DNA from 2 places in the Streptomyces sp. NPDC058877 genome. Region 2 is predicted to be linked to the other one. Evidence: riboswitches for the same ligand, from Rfam matches in the RefSeq annotation. Region 2 holds a riboswitch; the other holds the start of a gene.
What was found. Region 2 has a riboswitch for S-adenosylmethionine ahead of thrC (threonine synthase). Riboswitches for the same ligand answer to the same signal wherever they lie in the genome.

Region 1 (5,431 bases), on a different contig from region 2:
GGCCCACGCGACCAACGAACAGACCCTGGTCGGGGCGTCGGGGGCGATCTCCGCGGTGCTCGGGGCCTTCCTCTTCCTCTTCCCCCGCTCCCGGGTCACCAGCCTCTTCCCCTTCCTGTTCTTCCTGCCGCTGCGCTTCCCCGCCTGGATCGTGCTGATCTTCTGGTTCACGCTGCAGTGGCTGGCCGCGCGGGCGGCGGGCGCGGGTCCCGGCGTCGCCTATCTGGCCCACGTCGTGGGCTTCTCCGTCGGTTTTCTCTACGCCTGGGGGCGCTACCGGGGTGGGGATAGAGTGAAGGCCCAAGCCGCGGCGACCGAGGGAGAAAGCCAGCCGTGATCACCGCGATCGTGCTCATCAAGACCAGCGTGGACCGCATCCCGGAGATCGCCGAGTCGATCGCCGCGCTCGACAGCGTCAGCGAGGTCTTCTCGGTGACCGGTACGTACGACCTGATCGCGATGGTCCGGGTGCCGCGCCACGACGACCTGGCGGACGTGATCCCCGGCCGCATCAGCAAGATCCCGGGCGTCGAGGCCACCGACACCCACGTCGCCTTCCGCACGTACTCCCAGCACGACCTGGAGGCGGCCTTCGCCATCGGCCTGGAGTCCTGAGACCGCGTACGCGGCACGAGCGGAGGGGGTTTCCCGACCGGGAGGCCCCCTTCACCCGTACGAGTGAGCCGTCAGCCGCGGTCGGGGACGCAGCGGCCGTCCTCGGTGCGGTACTTCCAGCGGGCGCCGTCCCGGACGAGGGCCCGCACCGCACGGACGAAGCGCTCCACGTGCTCGTCCGGCGTACCGGCGCCGAAGCTCACCCGGATGGCGTTCAGGGCGGGGCCGCCCTCCGCCCCCTGCCCCCCGCACTCGCCCGGGTCCCGGCGGTCCGCGCCGAGCAGCGTGCGGACCAGCGGATGGGCGCAGAAGAGACCGTCGCGGACGCCGATGCCGTACTCGGCGGAGAGCGCGGCGGCGAGGTGGGAGCTGTTCCAGCCCTCCACGACGAAGGAGAGGACGCCGACGCGGGGCGCCCCGTCGCCGAAGAGCGAGAGGAAGCGCACCTCGGGCACCCCGGCGAGGCCCTCGCGGACCTTGGCGATCAGGCGCTGCTCACGGGCGACCAGGGAATCGAAGCCGGCCTCGGTGAGCGCCTTGCAGGCGGAGGCGACGGCATGGGCGCCGATGACGTTCGGGGAACCGGCTTCATGCCGGGCCGCGGTGGTGTGCCACTCCACGTCCACTCCCCCGTCGGCCCGACGGGCCACCGTGCGGGAGGCTCCGCCGCCGGCGAGGTAGGGCTCGGCCTCCTGCAGCCAGTCGGGGCGCCCGGCGAGGACGCCAGCGCCGAAGGGGGCGTACAGCTTGTGCCCGGAGAAGGCGACCCAGTCCACGTCCCACTCCCGCACGGAGACCGGGTGGTGGGGGGCGAGTTGGGCGGCGTCGAGCACGATCCGGGCGCCGTGCGCACGGGCGGCGGCGGCCAGCTCCTTCACCGGCCACAGCTCGCCGGTGACGTTGGAGGCGCCGGTGACGCAGACGAGGGCGGGGCCGTGGGGCTCGCGGTCGGCGAGGGCCCGCTCCAGGGCCTCGACGGCCCGGGCCGGGGTGCGGGGCGCGTCGAGGTAGGTCACGCGGGGCCCGCTCCCCCCGTTGCTCCCGGGAGCCCGGACGGACTCCCAGGGGAGCAGGGAGGCGTGGTGCTCGGTCTCGAAGACGAAGACCTGGCAGTCGGCCGGGAGCGCGCGGGCGAGCAGGTTGAGCGAGTCGGTGGTGGAGCGGGTGAAGACGACCTGGTCTCCGGGGCGGCAGTCGAGGAACTCGGCGACGGTGGCGCGGCTGCTCTCGAAGAGGTCGGTGGAGAGCTGCGAGAGGTAGCCGGCGCCGCGGTGGACGCTGCCGTAGTAGGGGGCGTACGCGGCGACGTCGTCCCAGACCCGCTGGAGGGCCGGCGCGCTGGCGGCGTAGTCGAGCGCCGCGTAGGTCACCTCGCCGCCGGTGACGAGCGGGACGGTGACGTCCCGGCCGAGGACCGGCAGCGGGGCGGTACAGCGGGGTTCGGCGGACTCGACCGTGGTGGCGACGGCGTGCGGGGTTGCGGACATGGCGGTATCTCCCGGCGGGCGGTGCGGAATGGCTTCGGATCCCGTACGCGGCCGGGCGGCGGGGTACGGGTGGTGCCTCGGAGACGGCGCGGGGCGCGGGCCTGCATGCGCACGGGCACGCGGAAGTGGCCTTGTTCCGAGGGGGAAGAAGGGGCGCTGTCGCCCTATCGCATTCGCTTGCTCACGGAAAACGCTCCTCGAAGAACCAGGACCCCTGGTGTGTCGAGGGGTCCGCGCTTGCCGTAGACCTCGCTGCCTACGGCCCGGTCTTCACCCGGGGCACCCCGCCACGGACGGAGGGTTGCCGGACAGCTAGCCGGGGCTTCACAGCTGTCGCTCATGACCTGTCACGCATCCTGCCACATGATCGCGGAAACGCAAGGCCCCGGTCCGGATGCCGGACCGGGGCCGGGCGCGAACGCCGCGCCGACTACGCGTTGCTGGCCGCGATCCAGCGGTCGAGGGACCGTCGGGCCGCGCCGGAGTCAATGGACTCGGCCGCCCGCGCGATGCCCGCGGCCAACTGCTCCGTCAGGGTGCCGCTGCCGGGCTCCAGGGCGGTGAGCGCAGCCGCCGCGTTGAGCAGCACCGCGTCCCGCACCGGGCCGGTCTCCCCCGCGAGGAGCCGGCGGGCCACATCGGCGTTGTACGAGGCGTCGGCGCCGCGCAGGGCCTCCAGAGGCACCAGCTCGATGCCGACGTCCCGCGGGTCGAAGCGCTCCTCGGTGACGCCGCCGTCCCGGACCACCCACACCCGGGAGGTGGCGGTGGTGGTCAGCTCGTCCAGGCCGTCGTCCCCCCGGAAGACCAGTGCGGAGTTGCCGCGCTCGGCGAAGACGCCGGCGACGACCGGCGCCATGCGGGGGTCGGCGACCCCGACCGCCTGGGCCCGCACCTTGGCCGGGTTGGTCAGCGGCCCGAGGACGTTGAAGGTGGTGCGGATGCCCAGTTGGCCGCGGGCCGCGGCGACGTGCCGGAGCGAGGGGTGGAACTTCACCGCGAAGCAGATGGTGATGCCGGCTTCCTCGGCGACCTCGGCGACCCGCTGCGGGGTCAGGTGCAGGTTGATGCCGAGCTTCTCCAGAACGTCGGAGGAACCGGAGGCCGAGGAGGCGGCGCGGTTGCCGTGCTTGACGACCTTCGTTCCCGTGCCGGCGACCACGATCGACGCCATGGTGGAGATGTTGACGGTCTTGGCGCCGTCGCCGCCGGTGCCGACGATGTCGACGGCGGGCCCCGGTACCTCGATGAGGTTGGCGTGCTCGTACATGGTCCGGACGAGGCCGGTGATCTCCTGCACCGTCTCGCCCTTGGCGCGCAGCGCCACCATGAACCCGGCGATCTGGGCGTCGGTCGCCTCGCCGCTCATGATCAGGTCCATCGCCCAGGCGGTGTCGTCGGCGGACAGGTCCTTGCCGTCGAGCAGTCCGTTCAGCAGGACGGGCCAGGAGCGGCCCGCCGTGGTAGGTCCTCCAGCGGGGGTCGCGGTGCTCATGGCCGGCTCCAGGTGATCACGTGACGGATACGTCCCCACCCTATCGACCTCCGGGCACGGCAAAGAGCCCCGTCCAACGAATGGACGGGGCTCTTGCCGTGGCGACCGCGGGGTCCCCCCGCTCAGGGGAATCCCGGAGCGGAGGAGGTCAGGAGGAAGAGGCGATCAGTGGTGGCCGTGGCCGCTCTGGATCTCCTTGTACTCCTCGACCGTGGGCTTGGCGATCTGGCTGTCGTCGCCGTAGTAGCCCTTGTTGAGCTTGACCCGGAGCTTCTCCAGGCGACCGATCTTGCGCTCCACGCCGTTCTCGTCGACGGCCGGCGGGAGCTCCGCCGCCGCGTACTGCTCGTGCGCGGTGAGGCGGTGCAGTTCGCCCTGGCTGAGCGGCTCGTGGACCTCGACGAACTCACCGTGCGGCAGGCGCTTGATGATGCCGGACTCGCGACCGTGCAGCACCTTGTCCTTGTCCCGGCGCTGGAGGCCGAGGCAGATCCGCTTGGTGGCGATGAACGCGATGACCGGGCCGAGGAAGAAGAAGATCCGGACGAACCAGGTGATCGAGTTGATCGACAGGTGGAAGTGCGTGGCCCAGAGGTCGTTGCCGCCACCGACGAGCATGATCATGTACGCGGTGATCCAGGCGACGCCGAAGGCGGTGCGCGTCGGAGCGTTGCGCGGGCGCTGCGCGATGTGGTGCTCGCGCTTGTCGCCGGTGATCCAGGACTCGATGAACGGGTAGACCGCGATGGCCGCGAGGACCGCCGGGAAGATCGCCAGCGGAATCATCACGCCCAGGACCAGCGTGTGGCCCCAGAGGTTGATCTCCCAACCCGGCATGACACGGATCAGACCCTCGGCGAAGCCCATGTACCAGTCGGGCTGGGCGCCGGTGGACACCTGGTCCGGGCGGTACGGGCCGAGGGCCCAGATCGGGTTGATCGAGGCGATCGCCGCGATGATCGCGATGACGCCGAAGACCAGGAAGAAGAAGCCTCCGGCCTTCGCCATGTACACCGGCAGCAGCGGCATGCCGACGACGTTCTTGTTGGTGCGGCCGGGGCCCTCGAAGTGCGTGTGCTTGTGGACGAACACCAGGATGAGGTGGGCGACCACCAGGCCCAGCATGATGCCGGGCAGCAGCAGCACGTGCGCCGAGTAGAACCGGGCCACGAAGTCGCCGCCGGGGAACTCTCCGCCGAACAGGAACATCGACAGGTAGGTGCCGATGACCGGGACGGACAGGATCGCGCCCTGCATGAAGCGGACACCGGTGCCGGAGAGCAGGTCGTCCGGGAGCGAGTAACCGGTGAAGCCGGTGAACATGCCCAGGAAGAACAGCAGGAAGCCGAACAGCCAGTTGATCTCACGCGGCTTGCGGAAGGCACCGGTGAAGAACACGCGCATCATGTGCACGAACATGCCGGCGAGGAAGATCAGCGCCGCCCAGTGGTGGATCTGCCGGATGAGCAGACCACCGCGCACCTCGAAGGAGATGTGCATGGTCGAGTTGAACGCCTCGGACATCAGCTGTCCCTGGAGCGGGACGTACGGTCCGACGTACTCCACCTCGTTCATCGACGGGTGGAAGAACAACGTCAGGTAGACGCCCGTCAGGATGATGATGAGGAAGCTGTAGAGGCAGATCTCGCCCAGCATGAAGGACCAGTGGTCCGGGAAGATCTTCCGCATGTTGGCCTTGGCCAACGTGTAGATCCCCAGGCGGCCGTCGGCCCAGTCGGCGATCCGCTCTCCGGCGGGTGCCTTCTTCTGCGTATCGGTCACAGTGCTCATCCGCGCTCCCAGAATGCAGGACCGACGGGCTCGTCGAAGTCGC
Region 2 (5,431 bases):
AGGCCCGGGACCAGGGCCAGGTGGTAGTCCTGCACCAGCACCGCCGCGCCTTCCGCGGCCTCGGCCGCCAGTGCCTCGGCGAAGGCCCGGTTGTAGGTGCGGTAGGAATCCCAGCGGCGCCGGAACTCCGCGTCGAAGACCGGCTCGCGCGGAATGTCGTACAGGTGGTGGTGGAGGAACCACAGCACCGAGTTCGCGATGCCGTCGTAGGCGTCGGCGTACACCTCCGGATCGATGTCCAGCATGCGCACGCCGGGCTCGCCCGTCCCGCGCCGCACGGCCTCGCGGTCGCCCTCGCCGAGCGCCGCGCACACCCACAGGGCGTCCTGCGAGGAGACGGAGCTCAGCCCCGAGACGAGGCCGCCGCCGCCCCTGCGGGCGTCGAGCGAGCCGTCCTCGCCGAGCACGTACGAGACCGGGCCCCGGTTGGATGCCACGAGCACAGTAGCCATGTGGCGAACCTAGCCCGTCCCGGAAACGCTCAAACGTACGTATACGAGACGGGTGGATCCGGCCACGCGGGGTCGCCGCAGCTCAGGGCCGGTCAGGGGCGCGCCGGCCGCGCACCGCGGCCCTCGCCACCAGGCCCGCCGCCGCCAGCGCCGCGGCGAGCGCCCCGAGCAGCCACAGCCGCTCTCCGCCGCCGGTGCCGGCCGTGGCGCCGCCCCGCCCCACCGGCGCCGACCGCTCCGCCCCCGGTGCCGCCTCCGCCGGGCCCCGGCCGGAGGGGGGCGCCGCGCAGCGTGCCGGTGGTGTCGCAGGAGGCGTCGGGCACCCCGTGACCGTGCCGTCCGCCGGGGCCGAGCGGCCGGACGGCGCCCCCTGGTGCCGCGGGCCCGAGGGCTCGACCGCGCCGGCGGCGACCGGTCCCGCCGCCAGCAGCAGCGAGCCCGCGGCGCACACGGCCGCGAGGGCTCTGCCCGGGTGGTGGTGTGAGAAGCGCATGGACCGGCAATCTAGGCAAAGCGGTCCTCGCGGGGGTCGCGCCACGCGAGCCGGCCGCACTTTCGGGCCGCGGGGCGGGGCCGTCCGGGCGCCCGCGCCACCACCCCCTCGGGACTCAGGCCACGCGGCGGTGCGCGTACTCCGCTATCTCGGCGATCGGCGGCCGTTCCTCCGTGTCCACCGCGTACGTCCGCGGCTCGAAGCCCTCCGCGCCCCGCTCGAACTGGGTCAGCCTCGGGCGCACCAGGTGTCCCCGGGAGAGCCGCACCTGAGCCGTCCGGTAGATCGCCGCCGCCATCCTGCCCAGCGCCTGCCCGTCCTGGTGCCGGTGCTTGCGCACCCCCACGTCCACCTGTGCCAGTGCGTCCAGGCCCACCGTGTGCAGGGCGTCCACGAGCAGCCCCAGTTCCACCCCGTACCCCACCGGGAACGGCAGTTGTTCGAGCAACGAGCGCCGCGCCGCGTACTCGCCGCCCAAGGGCTGGACGAAACCGGCGAGTTGGGGCCAGTGCAGATTGAGCAGCGGGCGCGCCACCAGTTCCGTCACCCGACCGCCCTGACCGGGGACCCCGCCGGGGGCGGGCCCGTCGGCTCCGGCGCCGAAGGGGCGGTCGTACATCGCCTTGACGAAGTCCACGTCCGGGTCGGTGAGCAGCGGGCCGACGATCCCCGTCACGAAGTCCGCCGAGAAGTCGCGCAGGTCCGCGTCGACGAAGCAGACCACGTCCCCGCTCGTCGCCATGAGGGACCGCCACAGGACCTCGCCCTTGCCGGGCACGGCCGGTATGCGGGGGAGGACCTCGTCCCGCGCGACCACCCGCGCACCGGCCGCCGCCGCCACTTCCGCGGTGCGGTCGGTGGAGCCCGAGTCGACCACCACCAGTTCGTCGACCAGGGGCACCGCCGCCGTCATCAGTTCGCGACGGATCACGGAAACGATGTCCCCGACCGTCGCCTCCTCGTTCAGCGCCGGCAGGACGACGCTGACCTTCGTGTTCCGCTTGGCGGCGAGGATCCGCTCCAGCGGTCGGTCCGCCATGGACCACGACCGCCGCTCCAGCCAGCGTTCCACCTCTTCCAGCACGTGATCTCCATCTCGCGGTTCGGACGGCCGGTCCAAGCGTCCGGGCCTTCGGTTACAGTCTTGAACAACGCGGATGCCCGATGCACGTCGGGGTCCCACCCGCGTCGGAGCGCAGGAACGAAAGTCCACCGCGCTTCACAATCGAATACCGCTCATCCAGAGGGGCAGAGGGAAACGGCCCGTTGAAGCCCCGGCAACCCTCCAGTCGGTCACTCGTCACCCGTCTTCGGACCACCATCCAGGTGAAGTCCGACGGGCGCCGCATCACATGCGCGAGGTCCCCGGCTAGGGAAGGTGCCAAATCCGTCTCATGGCGAAAAACTCGTCAATGGGAAAGATGAGGAGAAAGGGCCTCGCCTCCATGGCTGTACAGACCGTCGCACCCACCACCGTCGACCTCGGTCCCGCGTCCGGGCTCTCCTGTCGCGAATGCGGTGAAGTCTTCCCGCTCGGCCCGATCTTCGCCTGCGAGCTCTGTTTCGGGCCGCTCGAAGTCGCGTACGACTTCCCCACCGGTGACCCCGAGGCGCTGCGCAAGCAGATCGAGGCGGGCCCCGCCAACGTCTGGCGCTACGCCCCGCTGCTGCCCGTCCCCGCGGACGTCGCCGAGAAGCCGAACCTGAACCCCGGCTGGACCAAGCTGGTCCAGGCCGACAACCTGGCCCGCGAGATCGGCGTCGCCCCCGGCAAGCTCTTCGTCAAGGACGACTCCGGCAACCCGACCCACTCCTTCAAGGACCGGGTCGTCGCCCAGGCCATCGAGGCCGCCCGCGCCTTCGGCTTCACCACGCTCTCCTGCTCCTCCACCGGCAACCTGGCCGGCGCCGTGGGCGCCGCCGCCGCCCGCGCCGGCTTCCGCTCCTGCGTGTTCATCCCGCACGACCTGGAGCAGGGCAAGGTCGTCATGGCCGGTGTCTACGGTGGTGACCTCGTCGCCATCGAGGGCAACTACGACGACGTCAACCGCTTCTGCTCGGAGCTCATCGGTGACCCGCTCGGCGAGGGCTGGGGCTTCGTGAACGTCAACCTCCGCCCCTACTACGGGGAGGGCTCCAAGACACTGGCGTACGAGATCTGCGAGCAGCTCGGCTGGGTCATCCCCGACCAGCTCGTCATCCCGATCGCCTCCGGCTCCCAGCTCACCAAGATCGACAAGGGTCTGCAGGAGCTCATCAAGCTGGGCCTCGTCGAGGACAAGCCCTACAAGATCTTCGGCGCCCAGGCGGAGGGGTGCTCCCCGGTGTCGGCGGCCTTCAAGGCCGGCCACGACGTGGTGCGGCCCCAGAAGCCGAACACGATCGCCAAGTCGCTCGCCATCGGCAACCCGGCTGACGGCCCCTACGTCCTCGACATCGCCCGCCGGACCGGCGGCGCCGTGGAGGACGTGAACGACGAGCAGGTCGTCGAGGCCATCAAGGTCCTCGCCCGCACCGAGGGCATCTTCGCGGAGACCGCGGGCGGGGTGACCGTCGGCGTCGCCAAGAAGCTCGTCGAGGCCGGTCTGATCGACCCCGACCTCACCACCGTCGTCCTCAACACCGGCGACGGACTCAAGACCCTGGACGCGGTGGCCGACACCTCTCAGGCGACCGCCACCATCCGCCCGAGCCTGGACGCGTTCCGCGACGCCGGCCTGGCGCACTGAAAGGTTACGAAGACATGGCCGTGAACGTCCGCATCCCCACCATCCTCCGCACCTACACGGGCGGGCAGTCCGAGGTCCAGGCGGAGGGCGCGACCCTCGCCGAGGTCATCGCGGACCTGGACAAGAACCACACGGGCATCGCCGCCCGCGTCCTGGACGACCAGGGCAAGCTGCGCCGCTTCGTCAACGTCTACGTGAACGACGACGACGTGCGCTTCGAGCAGGGCCTGGAGACGGCCACGCCGGCCGGTGCGGGCGTCTCGATCATCCCGGCGGTCGCCGGCGGCTGCTGAGCCGTCCCTTCGTCCTTCCGGGGTCCCGTCTTTCTAGAATTGCCCCTTCCGCGCCAATAAGCGGAAGGGGCAATTCTGCATGGTTGAGCGCGGTAGAGTTGGGGAAGTCCCCCCGGCCGCGCATGCCGGACGCATATGAGAATGCGTCCCCGCGCGACAAGAAGTAGCCAAACTCCATGTGCGTTGTGTACCTTCTGTGCGCTTTGCCGGGCCCGACTTGCCCCATAAAAAAGGGGATCCTCCCCAATTCCCCTTTCCGGGGCGCCCAGAATTCTCGGTCGAATGACCTGTTGCAGAGGGCAGTTGGACAGATACATTCAGCCGCGGTCGACGCGTTCCGGCGCAGGGTCTGACCCGGGGTTCGTGAAGTGCGGCCCCGCGCAAGGGCCAGTAATAGGGGAGTTAGGCATGGCTCAGGGCACCGTCAAGTGGTTCAACGCGGAGAAGGGCTACGGCTTCATCGCGGTCGACGGTGGTGCGGATGTTTTCGTCCACTACAGCGCGATCCAGATGGATGGCTACCGCAGCCTCGAAGAGGGACAGCGAGTCGAGTTCGAGATCTCGCAGGGCCAGAAGGGTCCGCAGGCGGACATGGTCAAGCTCGCCGTCTGAGCGCGGCGCGATCGGCCACCGACGCAACGCCGTCGAGGGGGCCGCACCCCGGAAGGGGTGCGGCCCCCTCACGCGTTCCGCCCCGGCCGTCGGGGTGGCCGCCCGGACCTTCCCGCCGCCCGGCCCGCCGCGTACCTGGGTGTTCTCCGGAACGGCTTGCACTCTCCTAGGGCGAGTGCTAATCATTGGCGTTAGCACTCGGAAGGTGAGAGTGCTACGAGGACCGAGCAGACGAGGCCGCCGGCCGGGTGGGGCAAGGAACCACGCGGAGTTGCGGAGGCCGTCCGTCGCGGGCGTCGGCGCGGTCCTGGAGCGTTATCCACCCCATGTCCGGGAGGACCACTTCACATGGCCAAGATCATCGCGTTCGACGAGGAGGCCCGGCGCGGTCTCGAGCGCGGCATGAACCAGCTCGCTGACGCCGTCAAGGTCACCCTCGGCCCCAAGGGCCGCAACGTCGTCCTCGAGAAGAAGTGGGGCGCCCCCACGATCACCAACGATGGTGTCTCCATCGCCAAGGAGATCGAGCTCGAGGACCCGTACGAGAAGATCGGCGCCGAGCTGGTCAAGGAAGTCGCCAAGAAGACGGACGACGTCGCCGGCGACGGTACGACCACCGCCACCGTCCTCGCCCAGGCGCTCGTCCGCGAGGGCCTCCGCAACGTCGCCGCCGGCGCCAACCCGATGGCCCTGAAGCGCGGCATCGAGAAGGCCGTCGAGGCCGTCTCCGGCGCCCTCCTCGAGCAGGCCAAGGACGTCGAGACCAAGGAGCAGATCGCTTCCACGGCCTCCATCTCCGCCGCCGACACCCAGATCGGCGAGCTCATCGCCGAGGCGATGGACAAGGTCGGC

Region 1: another riboswitch for S-adenosylmethionine. It lies ahead of ACFW2Y_RS25880 (aminotransferase class V-fold PLP-dependent enzyme); the one in region 2 lies ahead of thrC (threonine synthase).

What each region holds. Positions count from the first base shown of each region.
Region 1 covers NZ_JBHYMF010000135.1:4,728-10,158, forward strand. The annotation lists gene ACFW2Y_RS25870 (rhomboid family intramembrane serine protease) at 1-337, shown strand, start outside; gene ACFW2Y_RS25875 (Lrp/AsnC family transcriptional regulator) at 334-615, shown strand; gene ACFW2Y_RS25880 (aminotransferase class V-fold PLP-dependent enzyme) at 687-2,102, opposite strand; SAM riboswitch class IV at 2,331-2,447, opposite strand; gene trpD (anthranilate phosphoribosyltransferase) at 2,533-3,597, opposite strand; gene ACFW2Y_RS25890 (cytochrome bc complex cytochrome b subunit) at 3,763-5,388, opposite strand; gene ACFW2Y_RS25895 (Rieske 2Fe-2S domain-containing protein) at 5,385-5,431, opposite strand, start outside.
Region 2 covers NZ_JBHYMF010000039.1:21,648-27,078, reverse strand. The annotation lists gene ACFW2Y_RS12335 (trehalose-6-phosphate synthase) at 1-452, opposite strand, end outside; gene ACFW2Y_RS12330 (hypothetical protein) at 535-945, opposite strand; gene ACFW2Y_RS12325 (glucosyl-3-phosphoglycerate synthase) at 1,061-2,029, opposite strand; SAM riboswitch class I at 2,179-2,373, shown strand; gene thrC (threonine synthase) at 2,367-3,674, shown strand; gene ACFW2Y_RS12315 (MoaD/ThiS family protein) at 3,689-3,967, shown strand; gene ACFW2Y_RS12310 (cold-shock protein) at 4,376-4,579, shown strand; gene groL (chaperonin GroEL) at 4,928-5,431, shown strand, end outside.